Regions from separate parts of the Exiguobacterium sp. UBA7533 genome, predicted to be linked through region 2. Evidence: predicted binding sites of a transcription regulator. Region 2 holds the regulator's gene; the other holds the start of a gene.
What was found. Region 2 encodes Rex, which represses fermentation and respiration genes when NADH is low (regulators of the CRP and FNR family bind a similar motif). Its sites were predicted from a motif close to TTGTGAAATATTTCACAA; they were not measured.
Positions count from the first base shown of each region.

Region 1 (6,133 bases), on a different contig from region 2:
CCAGCGCTTGATCATCAAAACGGATGGTTGGATCGACAAATCGACTTTCCCAGAGACGATTCCTGTGTTGACACCAAGTCTTGCTGAACGTCTCGGAGAACTCGGGATTTCGCTGATTGGTCTTGACTTACCAAGCGTCGATGCGATTGATAGCAAGGAAATGGCAGCCCATCACGCACTGGCACAGCATGGAATCCATATCCTCGAAGGACTCGTCCTCGATGCGATCACGCCTGGTGATTACCACTTGAATGCCGTCCCGCTCCCGCTCGTCGACGGCGATGGTAGTCCCGTTCGCGCCTTACTTCGTCCATACTAAAAAATCCGTCCAGCAGCCTCTCTGCTGGACGGATTTTTTACTGATGTAGTGGTTCGAATAAACTGGCTTCGATCTGACGAATGACATGTCCGAGAACTGCAAGTGACGAATCGACCTCAAATCCTTGGTCTAGTGAATGATTCGCTCCTTCGATAACATCGATCATTAATTGTGATGTCCGACACGTTTCAAGTGCTGCCTCATCATAAAACTTATCGGCCGTGCCAATGACGATCAGTCCAGCTTGCGTCGATGTGGCGATTTGTTCAACCACTTCATTTAGGACGGGTGTTAAGAAAACGAAGCGCGCTGTCTGTAGACTCGGCTTAGCAAGTAACGCGGCAAGCGGAATCGTGCCTAACGATTTTGCGATAAACTGAACGTTTTCGTATGGATGCTTTGCCAGCACTTCCGAGACGACAGCGTCAACCCGGCGCGTCATGCAGGCATTTGATTCAGCGTCTGACATTGAAAATAGATCTTCTGTCACATAGTGAATGCAGATGACATCGATGCCTCGCGCGAGTAATGCCATTCGACTGTAGTAAAAGTATGGATGGTCGTATACGTACGATGCTCCCGAAATCAAGAAGCAGACCTGTTTGGATCCCATTTGAAAATGATCATATGAAACGGTCGTCTGATCGACGACGATGGATGATTGTTTGATATCCATGAAACCCCTCCACGTTTTTTCTAGACTTTACCATTTCAGAGGTGGACTGTCATGTCTTTTCAGTTCTTCCAAGCTAAATAAAAAAGGCAATGAACCTTACTTGATTCATTGCCTTTCATACTTTTTATCCAATCGGAGCAAACACCGACTGCTCGACTTGTTTTAACTCATAAAACGCCCCTTGTCGTGTCATCAATTCGGCATACGTTCCGACTTCGATGACGTGACCCTGATCCATGACGATGATTTGATCCATCGCTTCAAGACCTGCTAAGCGGTGGCTGACGAGGACAAGTGTCGCATCCGTTGCTCGCGCAAACAGTCGCTTGAGAATCATCTGTTCCGTCAAAGCATCAACGGATGACGTCGGTTCGTCAAGCAAGTAAAGCGATGCTTCTCGCAAGAGCACGCGGGCAATCGCTAGCCGCTGTTTTTCTCCTCCGGATAAGTTCTCTCCTTTTTCAAACACACGATCACTCAACTCGAATGTCGTTAATCCGACATCATCGAGTGCTTGTCGCATCGCTTCGTCCGTCGTTGCTTCGTTTGCGAGAAGTAGATTATCACGAAGTGTTCCATAAAAGTAGTGATTTTGTTGCAGGACGACATTCGCGTGCTGCCAGAGTCCTTCCGGATCAACCGTCTGACTGTCCTGTCCAGCAATCGTTAATCCGTCCGTCGGATACATCCGTAACATCAATTGAAGTAACGTTGATTTCCCGGAACCACTCGCTCCGACGATCGCCGTCTTCTTACCAGCCGGAATCGAGACAGTGACGTCACGTAAGACTGGACGGGGTGCATCAGGAAACGTAAACGTCAGCGCATTCGTTTCAAAGGATGGTGCCTGATCGAGGACGAACGGAGCGTACGTCGGCTCCTCTTGCTCAGTCACGACTTCATCGAGTCGTTTCGCAGCATGGCGGCTATCTTCAAAAAAGCCGGGTAAGATCGCCATCGGTGCCGCATTTTCAAAGACGGTCAGCGATGTCATGACGAGTAAAGCGAGGAAAACTCCCTCGAGTTGTCCGCTTGCGACGAGATAGGCACCCACACCGAGGACAAGCCAAGAGATGATCAACGTCACCATCGTATTTAAGGCCAGGTTCGAGACAGCGTGTAAACCATTACGTTTCTCTTCCTCGACATACCGTTTCGCGACGGCATTCAAGTCCTGTTCCTTTTGATCGAGCTGTTGGTAAATCTTCAAATCACGATAGCCTTGGAATAACTCTGTCACTTCTGTCGACAAGTCACCACGTCGAACACGGACTGAACGGGCGAAGCGTTGTTCACGATACGCGAACCATCCCGGAATCAAGAAACCGGTCAGAATTAAACCAAGCAACAGAATCCCGGCAATCGTCCATGAGAAGAAACTGACGAAAAAAATCGTACAGAAGAAAACGAGCAGTAACACGATCGGTGGATAGAGGACACGTAAGAACGTATTTTGTAGACTCTCGACATCCCCGACGATCCGCGCAAGTAAGTCACCACTGCGGTACTTACCGAAAATCCCTGGCGCAAGCGGCTCGAGACGACGGTAAAATGACGTTCGGATGTCACTAAGGATCGTAAACGTCGCCCGGTGCGAATAGTAACGTTCCGCATACCGACTGACGGCGCGCGTCAGACTCGACACTTTTTGCAGGGCGATCAAGACGGCGAGTGTCTGGATCGGTGGTAACAAGGCTGCCTTTGAAATCAGGTAACCACTTGCTGCGAATAAACCGACCGCTGTCACACCGGCGAGGACACCGAAGAAGATCGACCAGGCGATATCGCGTTTTTGATGCACCATCAACCGAAAGACTCCTAATAATTCCTTCATCGTGTTTCCTCCCCTCTCTGGACGCTACGCATCCGCGCATATTCCGAATCGCGACCAAGCAATTCATCATGGGTGCCACGATCGACGATTCGTCCGCCGTCGAGAACGACGATTTGATCCGATCGTTCAATCGTATGCAAACGGTGCGCGACAGTGATGACCGTTGCCGATTGTCCGAGTTGCTCAATCGCTTGTTGGAGCAGTCGCTCCGTTTTGACATCAAGTCCAGTCGTCGGTTCATCAAAGACGACGACGTTCGGGCGTTTCAAGAACGCTCGTGCTAACGCAACACGCTGTTTTTCGCCACCCGATAGACCGCGTCCACCTTCTCCGATCACCGTGTCGATCCCTTCAGGCAACGTCGCAATCAACTCCTCGAGCCCTGCCGCCTGCGCCGCTTCGAAAATCTCTTCCGGCGTCGCTTGACGAAGCTCACCAATCGCGATGTTTTCTGCCAGTGTTCCGGCATACAGATACGGATGTTGAGAAATGTAGCTCAACTGACGAAACCAGCTTGTTTCCTCCACCTGACCGCGCTCGGTTCCGTCGAGTAGAATCCGTCCTTCTTGTGGATCCGCGAGTCCGGCAATCAACTGCAAGACGGTCGATTTACCGGCCCCACTGCGACCGATTAACGCTACCTTTTGATACGGCTCAATCGTAAGCCCGATATCTTGCAAGGCAAAACGTCCTTCTTGGTACGTAAAGCCGACTTCATCCAAGACGATTTGTGGTGGACGATTCATCGTGAGTTCCGATTGACCGAATGCAACAGGACGATCGTCTGCCGTCAATTCGGCTGCGATTTGTTTCGCTGCTGCCACACTACCGCGTCCCGTGTGGAAAGCAGCCCCCATCTCTTTTAAGGCAAGATAGTATTCTGGTGCCAACACGAGCATCAAGAACGCTGGGATAAAGGTGATGCTTTGAAACAGAATCAAACGCAGACTAACTTCAAGTGCAATCATTCCCATGCTGAGCATCGAGATGAACTCAAGCATCAATGACGACAAGAAGGCGAGCTTCAAGACCGTTAATGTCGCATCTCGGAAATCGAGACTGCTTTTTTCGATGACGTCACGCTGTCGTTTCGCGCGACCGAATAACTTCAACGTCGTCAGTCCTTGTAACGTATCGAGGAACGTTCCTGAGAATGCCGTCATCTTCTCGAGTTGAGCATCGGCCCGCTTTTGCGTCATGATGCCGATGATGATGTAAAACAACGGAATGAACGGCGCCGTGATCATCATGACAAGACCCGTGATCCAGTCATAGCTGAATGCCGCAATCAAGACCATCAAGGGAACGATCGTCGTCTGGACGACTTTCGGCAAATATTGACTATAGTAGCTGTCCATCTCGTCTACTGCATCGAGCAAGACACTGACCTTCTGTCCCGCTTGCCCTTGTAGCATCATCTCGACTGAGCGACTCGTATATTTCGCAACGAGTGCTTCCCGAAGCGCCTGCTTCATGTGTGCCGATAACGTCGTACCAAGACGACCGTTCCAATACGTCACGGCGACTCGGAGCAACAACATACCGAGAACGGTGAGTAGTAACGGAATGACAGCTTCAAACGGTTGTTCTTTTAGGAAAATGCGATCGACCGTCAACACGATGCCGTATGACTGACCGACGACCGCGACCCCCATTAAGAAAGCCGCAATGATGAATTGAATGAGAATACTACGTGGAATCTGGACGATTCCTTTTAATGGATTCATATACAAACGTCCTTTCACAAAGTGTGAACGACTTTTAGTGAATATTTTCACATATCGTACATTTAGTATACCGAATCCGGAACGGGGATGCCATGCAGATGCTGTCGAAAAGGTGTGACGGTTTTGTGAGAGCATATCATTCGACAATTTTTCATCATCGAACTATTATGGATATACATTATCCACGTTTAACGAAAGGAGTCTTTCTATGCAAATGAAAACAGGAGTCGAGCAATCCGTTTATGCGATGTTGCTCTTAACCTTCCTGCCGGAGCGCGCCGTTTTGTCCGGTGAGTTCATTAGTCAGCAACTCGGTGCTTCACCGACCTATTTCCAAAAGCTCTTACGAAAACTCGTTCAGGCGGATCTGTTGTATTCCGTACCTGGTGTCAAAGGGGGCTTTCGCTTGCGACGTCCGGCAGAAGAAATTCAAATCTTCGATGTCTATCAAGCCATTGAGGGCAAACAGACATTGTACGCGTCAAGTGGTGTCTTTGAAGATTTGATGGGGATTCAGGAACAGGAGATCGGTCTGCTCTCGAATCTGATGACAGAGGCAGAAGATGCTTGGCAATCGACGTTGAAGCGCGAATCAATCGGCTCGATCCGTCAAGCAATCGATACCTCCTGTCCACCGGAACATTTAGAACGGTTGCATGCGTTAATCACAGACCGGATGATGACACTTTAATGAACAGAAAGAGGTTTTTACTATGGTATTGAATCGTTATTTCGACTTATTCGACGCGTCACGCACGGACGCACAAGCGTTCGAGGATCTCGTTTCCTTGTTTACGACAGACATCACGTTCGTTCTGAACGGACAACCAAAGCACGGCATCGACGCCTGGAAACAATTCGTCCGTCATGTGTTCACGGCGAATCAGGATATTAAGCACATGTACGCCGGCTGGGAAGAAACAACACCAGGAACGTATGAAACACGCTGGGCAGTTTGCGGAAAACGGGCAGACGGTAGCGTCTTCACGCAAGACGGAAAAGATATCGCACGTCTTAATGAAAACGGACGGATCACTTACCTGGAGAACGTTCCAGATGATCCGACGATGTTCCGTTCATAAGATTGCTTTTAAATAGCGAAAGAGGCTGACTCAAAAAAGAATGACGCGTCTTTTCACGTCCTTTCCTCAGGCGAGACACAAGCCAGTTTTCCTGCTTCATTCAAGCAGGAAAGCGGGTCTTATTTGTCTCTGGCAGCGCATAATGCGCTTTTTCCTGTAGGAGTGACGTGTGACGTGTCATTCTTTTTTTTACGAAATAAGGGTGGCAGATCATCATTCTGCCACCCTTATCTTTGTAGAGGACGACATGTGAGTCAGCCCCTTTTTGGTATTTAACGTTTCAGTACAAGCCGTTTCAATAAATAGCCCGTGATGACGAGTAACGACGCAATCGCAATATAGACCATGTAGACCAACAAGTTTGGCGCAAATCGTGACACGATGTACGTCAATACGACGACAGCCGTATACAGCAACAAAAATAGACTGATGTGCTTCAACTTCGACACTCCCCTTTGAATCCTTATCTCTTCTTTACGGAAACGACTGGAAAAT
Region 1 is NZ_DLMP01000002.1:26,267-32,399, reverse strand. Features, by position in the region: gene kynB (arylformamidase) at 1-319, shown strand, start outside; gene B2U10_RS04290 (cyclase) at 357-995, opposite strand; gene cydC (thiol reductant ABC exporter subunit CydC) at 1,120-2,829, opposite strand; gene cydD (thiol reductant ABC exporter subunit CydD) at 2,826-4,556, opposite strand; gene B2U10_RS04275 (Rrf2 family transcriptional regulator) at 4,765-5,247, shown strand; gene B2U10_RS04270 (nuclear transport factor 2 family protein) at 5,270-5,638, shown strand; gene B2U10_RS04265 (hypothetical protein) at 5,911-6,078, opposite strand.
Region 1: a site for Rex is predicted at 4,592-4,609, ahead of cydD (thiol reductant ABC exporter subunit CydD). Genes of this name have one in related genera too.

Region 2 (11,602 bases):
CCCCTCCACTCGTCTCATAAACCCTTCAAGGCGCTTCGACACACAACGAAAAGCCAGACGGATTTCCGCCTGGCTTATTCATTGTTAACTTATTTTTTCGTGATGACGACTGTTTTCGTAACGACGTGTCCACCCAGATCCTTCAGTTTCAAGTTGTACGTGTTTTTTCCTTTTTTGAGCGTCACTTTTTTCGTGATCGTCTTTTTGAAGGCTTTCATGACGTACGGTTCTTTGAACGTCCGGCGGTATTCCGCGCTACCATTGAAGTCGAAGCGTAATTCGCTGTAGTTATCGCGAAGTACGATCTTCATCTCAGCTGTTTTTGTTTTACTTGAGACGGTTTTTGGTGCTGTGACGCGAATCGTTGGTAATTCTGTGTCGATGATGACTTGACGGTTGAACGCCACACGATTCCCTTTTCCATCGTATGCTTCGACCTTGAATAACTTGACGCCATCCGTCGTGTACGTCACGTCATGGCTGAACGCATAGTTTTGTTGGGCAGCATCAAAACGTAGTTTAACGGCTTTGCCGTTGATCTTAAACGATTTGATACCTGACTCATCAGAGACATGACCCGCAATGTTGATGACTTTTGATGTTGCAAGACCAAGAGCGACCGGTGTATCGATTTGAACATTTGGTACGGCTTTATCGACGCCTGTCGTGTTGACGTCTTTTTTCACACTGTTTCCAGCATAGTCTTTGACGACGAAGGCAATCTTCGCGCGCTCCGGCAGATCCGTCAACGTGTACGCTTTTTCTGTTGCGGCAAGTGGTTGCTTTAAGACACTTTTGCCATTGACGAGGATATCGTATGACGCAACTCCTGTTCCTTGGTCGCCTGCTGTCCATGAAAGTGTTGATTTCGCAGCATCCCATTTCACAGTAGCTGCTGGCTTTTTCGTATCGACATAGACTGGGAAGAGATTCGTCTGCCATTTTGCGTTCGGATAATCGATCACCGATTTGACTTTGTAGTAGTAAAGACCATCTTTGACCGGTTTCCCGTTGATCGTTCCGTCCCAAGCAGCGCTTGTGACTGGTGTGTAGCCGTCCTCTGAACCGCTATCATAGTAGTTCTTGACGACGTCCGTTTGCATATCAAGCTTCTGAAGTGTTGTTTTATTCCGGTCAAGAATCGAATACTCGACTTTTTTCGCATTGCGAAGGAATGAGATGATCGGGAAAGCTTCATCTGCGCTACCGTCGTTGTTCGGTGAGAACGAGACTTTGTTCGCGACAACTTTTCCAGCGGCATTCGTACCAAGGAATTCGAAATCATCCTTCACTTCAGTCGCTAGACCTGTCAATCCGTAGAACGTGTTGTTTTTATCGTACAATGGTGCATCTAAAATCGGAGCTTGATCCCATTTTCCTTTGAATCCAACATAAGGAACTGTCAGTTCTGGATTTTTGCTCTTCGTATCGATCAGACGGACGAATCCTTCGACGAAGTAGCCGTTTTTAAAGACTTGTTCAAGCGGAAGCTCGTTCGCCCAGTCAGTTGTGTTCTTCAAATCGACTGACACGCTGACTTTCGTTGAGCTCTTCGGATTAATCGAGACTGAACTCGCTTTCTTCGAGCCGACTGCAAATGAGATCGGGTATGTGCCTGTGTTGGCATCTACCGTACCGATCGTTCCTTTTTTGAAGATTCCATTTGCTTCAAGGAAGTTCGATCCTTTTGCACCGAGATCTGATTGAACCGTTCCCGCTAGCTTATACGTCACTTTTTCATTGCTGTAGTTTTTTAAATCAAGCGTGAATGTGAACTTCTCGCCGACTTCCTTCAAGGATGCCTTGCCTTCACCTGACTTTGTCTCTGTGATGACGACTGGTGTCTTCATCGCAGCACGAAGATCCATCAGTCCAGCTCCCTCACGACGTGGGGAGTAGAAGTTGCCTGTTTTCAATTGTGCGTTGTATTTTCCTTGATCGAGTTGCGGACGCGATGTATTCATCAAGATGTTTTTGGCGAGTTTAACGCGTGTTGCACCAGTGACTTTGAAGTCCTTCGCAATCCGTTGCATGACGAGTGCTGTTCCACCAGCGACGTGTGGTGCTGCCATCGATGTACCGCTCATGACGCCATACTCGTTATCATTAAGCGTCGAATAGATTTTCCCACCTGGTGCCGTGATTTCCGGCTTGAAGTCAAGGCTTGGCGTGACACCCCATGACGTGAAGTCAGACATTTGTCCTGCGACCGGGTTATCGGTTGAGACCGCTTTTCCGTCAAATGTCACTGCGATTGCCTTGCCTTCTTTTGCTTTTGCTTCGAGATCATTCCCGTCCGCGATGCTAAGCGTCACGAGTGGAATCGTCGGATTGTTGAGCGCCATGCTGACGTAATCCCCATGATCGACTTTACCACGGACGATGACACCTGCTGCGCCTTGCTTCTCAGCTTCTGCTTGAATCATGCTGTAGTTAAAATCACCTGTCCGCACGACGAAGACGACTTTCCCTTTGACGTCTTTACCTTCATAGTTCGAAGCTTGACCGTCACCGACATACACGACATCCTTCTTCTCTTTATCGAAGACGGCAATCGGATTCGGCGAATCTTGTTTTTGGTATGCCAAATAACCGGCATCCTGACCGTCGATCGTCAGCGCCATGCCTTCAAGCGTCAATTTCGTATTTTCGAGTGACGCGACTTGGAGCGCCTGGCTCGTCAATCCTGGTGCACCAACGACACCGATATCCGGGTTTGCTGTATATGGATTACCCGCACCATGACCTGCAAACGCCGAGTTACCAGCAGAGATCGCACACAAGATACCGTTGTTCATCGCGTTGACGATCGCGCGTTGCTCCGGATCATCTGCATTGACGAACGATGCCGTCGAACCCAGGCTCATGTTGATGACGTCCGCTCCAAGTGCGATGGCATCATCGATTGCTTTGATGTAGATATCACTAAATGTCGATGGCATCCCTGGATCGTTACCGAAGACCTTCATCGCAAGGAGCTGTGTTTCTGGAGCGACCCCTTTAATGCCGCCGTTCGCTTCATCCCCGTTTGCTCCGACCGTACCTGCGACGTGCATCCCGTGCATCGATGCCCCCGCACCTAAGTCACGGATTTCGCTGTCGTGATCGGCATAGTTATAGCCGTACGGTACTTTTTCCGTGAAGTACTTTCCTTTTAAGCCTTTTGTTTCTTTCGCACTCTCGACCTTCGAAGAGGTTAAATCCACCTTTGTCTCTGGACTCAAGACCATGTCCTTGTGCGATGGATCAATCCCCGTATCGATGACCGCGACGACGGTTCCTTCCCCTTTGAAGCCATAGTCCTGCCACGTTTCCTTCGCATTGACCATGTCCTTGCTGTACAGCATGTCTGGCTTGGCACCTTTATCGACGGTTGGGCGCGCATATTCGTGCGCGATATGTACACTTTTGACTCCGTCGAGTTGTTTGATATCTTCGATGTCACCGAACTTCACTTCACCACTGAATCCGTTGATGACGGTTGTGAAGCTTTCTTTATATGTAACAGGAATCGCCTTTTTAGCGATAGCTGACTTGACTGATTTTTGGACGCTGACGAGTCGATCCTTGATCGATTCCTTTTCGGCATTACTCAATGTGCTATACCGCTTGTTTTGAGCTTGGGCGATTTGAATCGCCGGTTTTTGTTCCATCTCAATGACGACTCGGACTTTATCCGATTGTTTGTAGTTCTTTTCTTGCCCCGATTTCTTCAGTGAGAGCGCCTGCGGTTTTTGACCCGTCTCTTTGTCTTGCGAGGACAGTGCACCTTGCGCACTGACTAGATTGGAAGACGTCATTAAGACGGCTGCCATAAGTGCAATCTTCTTCTTCATGCGTTCGTTTCCCCTTTTCTGTAAAACCATAGTAGTAATACTAATAAAACAGTTTAAAGAAAATTCTGTATTTTTAGTTTAATGAAGTTAATGGAAATAAACAATTTATATTTGTCTATTTTTTTAATTTATTTCTTTTTGGTGACATTTTATATTTGGAAGGAATTTAACTGGGAACATAAAAAAACTCCTCGAGCACTCGAGGAGTTGAACGTATGCACTTGGTGGAGACTATCGGGATCGAACCGACGACCTTTTGGCTGCCAGCCAAACGCTCTCCCAGCTGAGCTAAGCCCCCATGAATTATCTTTAGTATACGCATCGCTAACTGCTTTATCAATATAAACATAACGCTTTCATAAAAAAGAATTCCTCCCGAAATTGCTGGAAGGAATTCACGATTCATTTATTCAATTCACGCATCAAATCCGCCTGTCGTTCAAGCTCTGCCTGTTGCTCGAGGATCAAGACCTTTTTATACGTCCGCGCAGAAATCAAGATACTGATTTCATAGAGAACGAACAACGGCACTGAGATCATCAAGTGTGACGTCACGTCCGGCGGTGCGATCAATGCCGCAACGACGAACAGCGCGAAATACGCATATTTCCGATTCTTTCGCATGAAATATGGCGTCACAAGACCAAGACGTGTCAGGAACATCGTCACGACCGGCAATTGGAAGAGAAGACCAAACGGCATCGTCAACCGGATCAAGAAACTGAAGTAGTTTTCGACCCCGATGACTTGCTCGATCCCCAATTCTTTCCCGAGATCCGTTGAGACTTCGAGCAAGAAAGGAAGCAACCAGAAATACGAGAAGGCTACACCAGCCAAAAATAGAAAGAAGATGACTGGAATATATGTCAGTGTTGCTTTTTGTTCCTTTTCATAAAGCCCTGGTCGGACGAATGCCCACAGTTGATACATCCAGAACGGTGACGCTAAAATCAGCGCGATGATGAACGCAAGATTCAAATACAACATTAAAGGATCGGCGACGTTGAAGGCATTTAATCCGATACCGAGCTCTTTTAAGTCCGCTTGCAGAAAACGGACGAGCGGTCGGACGAGCGGAAATGCGACAGCGAACAGGACGACGACGATGAGGAGCGACCAGACAATCCGCTTACGCAGTTCGTCTAGGTGCGACGTCATGCTTTGTTCTTGATCAACCGTCATGATTCAATCACTTCTCTTTCGGTTCGTCCTTTTTATCGTCGTCCATGATGCCGTTCGTGGCATTCTTGAACTCTTTCAATGTTTGACCGGCAGCACGACCGAATTCCGGTAACTTCTTCGGTCCGAAGATGATCAACGCGACGACAGCAATTAATCCGATACTCGCAGGTCCGATACCTAACGTGAGCGGGATAAGGTTTTCCATTATGATTTCACTCCTTCAGCTGATTGCGAATAATGCTTCATGAAATAAACTAACGACTGCAACTCGATCGATAAATCGATGTGATGAACCCGAACGCTCGCTGGCACGTTCAACCGTGCAGGCGTGAAGTTCAGAATGCCTGTCACACCATACTCGACTAACTCATCCGCTACTGACTGTGCGAACTGGGATGGAACCGTCAAGATGGCGACATCGACCTGATTCGCTTCGATTTGTTCTTTCATGTCCGAAACATGATAGATTGGAACGTCATGCGTCGTTGTTCCGACCTTCTCTTCGTCCGCATCAAACGCAACGACTATCCGAGTACTATTATTCTTTAAAAAGTTATAATTTGCAAACGCTGTTCCGAGATGACCGACCCCGATCAAGGCGACATTCGTCACCTCATCTTGATTCAAGGTTTTCCGGAAAAACGTTAAGAGATGTTGAACGTTATATCCATACCCCTTCTTCCCTAGCGCCCCAAAGTAGGAAAAATCGCGACGAATCGTTGCTGAATCAACCTTCACCGCCTCGCTTAACTCAGCAGAAGAGACGCGGAGCTTACCTGAATTGTATAAACTTTGGATGAAACGATAATATAGCGGCAACCGTTTTGCTGTCGCTTGTGGAATTTTTGTGTCTGGTCCATTCATCCTGCAGTTCCCCCTTCGGCCACATCCATCGTGGCACCCAAATCTTTGCAAAAAGCTTTCTACTCTCCTTGATTGTAAACCACTTCACATAGAGTCACAAATAATATATTCCGCAGGACCTCGCGCTTTTGTTCGTGATAGACTAAAGGGTGGAAGGATGGATGGAAATGATACTCTTACAAGTCAACCAACTCTCGAAATCATTCGGCGTCGAGCCGATTTTAGAAAATATCAAACTAGAAGTACAGGAGCGCGACCGAATTGCGCTCGTCGGTCGAAATGGTGCCGGTAAATCAACCTTGCTCAAAATCATCGCTGGTGAACTCAGTCATGACTCGGGCGATATCATGAAAGGTAAAGATGTCAAAATCGGCTATCTCGCGCAAGACAGTGGTCTCGAATCGAATGAGACGATCTGGAACGAGATGCTGACCGTCTTTGAACATCTGCAAGAACAAGAACGGACACTGCGCCGAATGGAAATCGAGATGGGCATGGAGCACATCTTGAACGACCCGGTCGCTTACGATCGACTTCTGAAGACGTACGATCAAGCGCAACATGACTTCTCAGAAGCAGGTGGTTATCAGTTTGAAGCGAATATTCGCTCCGTCCTGCACGGCATGCGCTTTTATCCAGACGATTACTCACGCCGGATCCAGACATTGTCCGGGGGTCAACGGACACGGCTCGCCTTAGCGAAGATGCTCCTGCAAGCACCAGAGCTTCTCATTCTCGATGAGCCGACGAACCACCTGGATATCGATACGCTCGCTTGGCTTGAAAGTTACCTCGGTGGTTATCGTGGTGCCGTTCTGATCGTCTCGCACGATCGGTACTTCCTCGATCAAGTCGTCAATGTCGTCTATGAGCTCTCACGTAATGTCTGTCGTAAGTTCACGGGGAACTATACGAAGTACCTGGAGCAAAAAGCGGCATTGTACGATCAAGAAATGAAACAGTTCGAACAGCAGCAAGAAGAAATCGCAAAGATGCAGGACTTCATTCAACGAAACATCGCTCGGGCGACGACGACAAAGCGTGCTCAAAGCGTTCGAAAACGGCTCGAGAAGGTCGACCGGCTCGATCGACCAGATGGAGATGAACGCAGTACGGTCCTCTCCTTCCCAATCGAAAAACAGAGCGGGAATGACGTTCTTCAAGTCAATCAACTGGCGATCGGTTACGAAGAAGCTGTCTCAAAAGACATCACGTTCCGCTTGCAACGCGGCGAATCACTGGCACTCGTCGGACCGAACGGAATCGGGAAGTCGACGCTCTTAAAAGTCCTCGTCGGTCGTTTACGTCCTCTCTTCGGTGATTTCCGTTTCGGCACCGGCGTCTCGATCGGGTATTACGATCAAGAGCAAGCGGAACTCAATGACCGGAACCGTGTCATCGATGAGATTTGGAACGAATGGCCACTGATGCGCGAACAAGAAGTCCGTTCTGTGCTCGGACAATTCCTGTTCAGCGGCGACGATGTCTTCAAAATCGTTCATGAATTGTCTGGTGGCGAACGCGGACGTCTCGCGCTCGCAAAACTGAAACTCCGGAAGACGAACGTCCTCATCCTTGACGAGCCAACGAACCACTTGGATCTGGATTCGAAGATGGTCCTTGAGAACGCTCTCGTCGACTATGAAGGTACGCTACTCTTCGTCTCCCATGACCGCTACTTCATCGATCGGATCGCGACACGCGTCATCGAGATGAGTGAAGCTGGTGTGACAGAATACCTCGGCGATTATTCGTACTACACAGAGAAGAAGGCCGAACAAGAAGAAATCGCTCGCCTTGAAGCCGAAGAGGCAAAAGCTGCAAAAGTCACGGCATCGAAGACGATCGACAAAGAAGCACAGAAAGAAGAAAAAAAACGCCGTCAGCAAATCGAACAACTCGAACAAGATATTGAACGGCTCGAACAGCGTTCAGCGGAAATCGAACAGTTGCTTTGCGAACCGGAAGTCTTTAATGATATTCCAAAAGCGACAGCGTTATCTGCGGAACGGGACCAGATCGATGTCGATCTACTCGAATTGATGGAACGATGGGAGAACCAACACTGATGCGGACGAAAAGCTTTTTCATTAACTTGATTCAAGGACTGCTATCCGGCATCCTTTATTTCGTACCGATGTATGCGGACTACGTGTCGACCTTCATCCGGCCGGATGCCTTTAATGCTGCGCTTCCTTTGTTTCTCCTGATTTCTTGTATGATTGGTCTCGTCATCCAGACATGGAGCGGTCTTTTCGTCAGTTTACTCTCGGGATTATGCTGTACGCTCCTGACGACACAACTATTCGTCGAACTCACTGACCCGTTGATCCTATCGTATTACGGTAGTGTCTCACCGCTCACCGCTTTCTTGATCAGCTGTGTCGGCATTTGGGCACTCGCAATCGTCTTTTATTTGCTCGATGGTTATCAGTATAGTAAACGTCACGGTCTCGAAGGTTCTTCGAACGAAATCGATTCACAACCTTGAAGTCCGATTGATGAACTAGATGCGCGATATGAAAAAAGGAGTGGAGATTCCGGTAGCTAGACCGGTCTCTCCACTCCTTTTTATTTGAATCGAAACGTTCGTCGTCAACATGGATCGTACAGTGAATCAAGCATTCACACTTCTATCATTTTGTCGGTCGAGCAATCGTAAACGTCTTCCCGATCGTCGCATAATCATTTCCCGCTAAACGAGCGACAGCCTTCAATCCTGCCGCATCGATCCGGAACGACTCTACGAGTTCATCCGCGACGTGATAGCGCAGTACTTCCCCGATCAAAAGATCGGCACCTTCTAGCTCGACATGCTGCGTCAAGCGCATCTCGAACCGGATTTTCGCTTCCGCGATTCCGGGCACGTCGATTGCGTCGCTATCGACGAGCGTTAAATCCGTCCGTTCGAGTTCACTTTCACCGTAAGCGAGTGGCGCAGCCGTCTCATTGACAGCGTCGACGATTTCTTCGCTGACGATATGGATGACATAGCTTTGTTTTGCTAGGATATTACGTGCCGTATCCTTTTGTCCCTGATCCGTCCGTTGTACGGCAATCACCAGTTGTGGCGGACTACTTGATGCGACCGTAAAGAAGGAAAAGGGGGCGGCGTTGACCGTCCCGTCTTCCCCTAGCGTCGTCACGAAGGCAATCGGACGCGGAATGATGCTTCCGATCAGTAATTTATAATTGTCTTTTGCGCTAAGCGTTGATGCCTCGAACTTCATGAATGACCCACCTTTTTCCTCACCCGATGAGTGCAGCGAGTGAATAGTCTCCAGCACCGATCATCGCCACTCCAAGGGCGATAACGATCAATGCCATGTTGTATTCGTACCCGTTCTGCGTCACCCAGTAACCATTCGCACCGTGTACTTTAACGATCGCGATAAGCATCGAACCGATGATGAGGATTGCAGCGATCCAGAGGAATACCCCGCCTGCAAACAATAGTCCACCGATTAATTCAGCAAGACCCGCTGTAATTGCGAGTGCCTTCCCTGGCTTCATGCCAATTGATTCGAACCAACCGCCTGTTCCAGCGATGCCGTGTCCACCAAACCAACCAAATAATTTTTGTGTACCGTGTGCAGCAAATGTTAAACCGATGATTAAACGAATGATTAAAAGTCCTGTATCCATCATTTCTCTCTTCTCCTTTTACCTAATGTTTTTAAGTTACTTTAAGTAACTCGATAAACAGACTATATCTTATCACTTACTAAAAGTAAATAGATTTGTTTTAGTTCTTTTTGTTACATTAAGTAAAATGATTCGATTTTTTTAGCAGAAGCGGGTATACTACAATTATAGAAAGGATGAGTGCTGATGGAAGAAGTCGCAATCCAAACGGCTCTTTGTCCCAAAGTCGAACATGCCTTTGAAATCTTAGGTAAGAAATGGACAGGTCTGATTTTACGTCACTTGTTGACGAAGACATGTCGTTTCAATGAGATTCAAGATGCCATCCCCGAATTATCAGGTCGCATGCTCACGGAACGTATGAAGGAGCTCGAAGCGGAAGGCATCGTCATCCGGACTGTCATTCCCGATCGTCCGATTAAGATTCAATACAGTTTGACCGACAAAGGGCGTCAACTCGAACCGGTCATTCGTTCCATTGAGGAATGGGCCGAACTACAAGACTAATGTATGAAAAAGCATCTTCTTCGGAAGGTGTTTTTTTATATGATCTTTTGACATTGATAATCATTATCAATTAAAGTAAGGAAGTACAGCGAAAGGAGGAACATGCATGCAGATTGCAATTGGATTCGTCAGCATGTCCGGTAATACGGAAGATATCGTCTCAATCATTCAACGTGAGCTCGAGCAACACGATGTCAACGTGACGATTACAGAACTGGATCAATTCGTCGGGGAGGATCTATCACGTTTTGATGGTCTATTACTCGGCTCATATACATGGGGAGACGGTGATTTACCGTATGAAGCAGAAGATTTCGTCGAGGAGCTACGGGAACAATTTTTAGACGGGATGCCGGCTGCTGCTTTTGGCTCGGGTGATCTTGATTATCCGAAGTACTGCGCAGCCGTTGATTTGATTGAAGACGCATTAAAAGAAGCTGGGGCGACCATCGTCACGGATGGCTTGAAGATTGAGTTTGATCCGAACACACCGGAGAAACAAGCCGCTTGTCGCGCGTTCGCACAGACGTTTCATCGCTTTTTGCAGCAGGTGCATTCATAAGTATCGTTTGAATCCGTCATGTAAGGGAATTCTTAAAACAGACTCTATGAAAGTGAGATGAATGTTTTTATGACGATTCAAGCACTCGTCTTTGACGTCTACGGTACATTATTCGATGTCCATTCCGTCAAAGAGCAAGCAGAGGAGCTGTATCCGGGACACGGAGAAGCGATCAGTAAACGCTGGCGAGAGAAACAACTGGAGTACTCCTTCTTGCGACAATTGAACGGACAATATGTGCCGTTCAGCCAAGTGACACAAGATGCCCTCCGTTATACGTTACTCGAACTGAAGCTCCATGTGACCGAGGAACAAATCACGACTTTAATGGAGACGTACCTGACACTTGATGTGTACCCAGAAGTTAGCTCTGTTCTCGAGACGATGGCGCATAAGCGTTTGGTCGTCTTCTCGAATGGTTCCCATGATATGCTCGATCCGTTGATCGAACAGTCAGGTTTAGCCGATCGGTTCGAACATCTCGTCAGTGTTGATGACATCAAACACTATAAACCAGCACCTGCTTCTTATATGCATGCGTTGAACACACTCGGTTTAAAACGCGAGGAGATCCTCTTCATGTCCTCGAACGGTTGGGACATCACCGGGGCAAAGAGTTTCGGCTTCAAAACGGCATGGATCAATCGAAACGGACTTCCGGTCGAAGAATTAAATCTTGATCCGGATCGCATCTATGATGACTTGACCGGTATCACTGAATGGCAATGAACGAACAACAGCGGATTCCTTTTTAGGAATCCGCTGTTTTAATGGATTAGTAATTGGAAAGACGTGAGTAGCCCTTCTTGAATAGATCGAGTTTCAGCCCGCCCTCTTTTTCGATGAAGAAGAGGTACTCGTTTTGATCCGTATCTTTATAAAAGACCTTAAATAACGTCACAGTCCGTTTTTTATTGTTTTCAACAGCTGTCACCTCGTGCTTCGAGATCACTTCTGCTTGGACTTGTTCCGCATCCATCTTTTGAATCATCGGTTCGAATGACTT
Region 2 is NZ_DLMP01000018.1:179,507-191,108, forward strand. Features, by position in the region: gene B2U10_RS15425 (S8 family serine peptidase) at 90-3,836, opposite strand; tRNA gene B2U10_RS15430 (tRNA-Ala) at 4,059-4,134, opposite strand; gene tatC (twin-arginine translocase subunit TatC) at 4,239-5,018, opposite strand; gene B2U10_RS15440 (twin-arginine translocase TatA/TatE family subunit) at 5,026-5,223, opposite strand; gene B2U10_RS15445 (redox-sensing transcriptional repressor Rex) at 5,223-5,882, opposite strand; gene B2U10_RS15450 (ATP-binding cassette domain-containing protein) at 6,050-7,951, shown strand; gene B2U10_RS15455 (hypothetical protein) at 7,951-8,373, shown strand; gene B2U10_RS15460 (flavin reductase family protein) at 8,519-9,112, opposite strand; gene B2U10_RS15465 (DoxX family protein) at 9,132-9,530, opposite strand; gene B2U10_RS15470 (winged helix-turn-helix transcriptional regulator) at 9,714-10,034, shown strand; gene B2U10_RS15475 (flavodoxin) at 10,141-10,596, shown strand; gene B2U10_RS15480 (haloacid dehalogenase type II) at 10,666-11,325, shown strand; gene B2U10_RS15485 (hypothetical protein) at 11,372-11,602, opposite strand, start outside.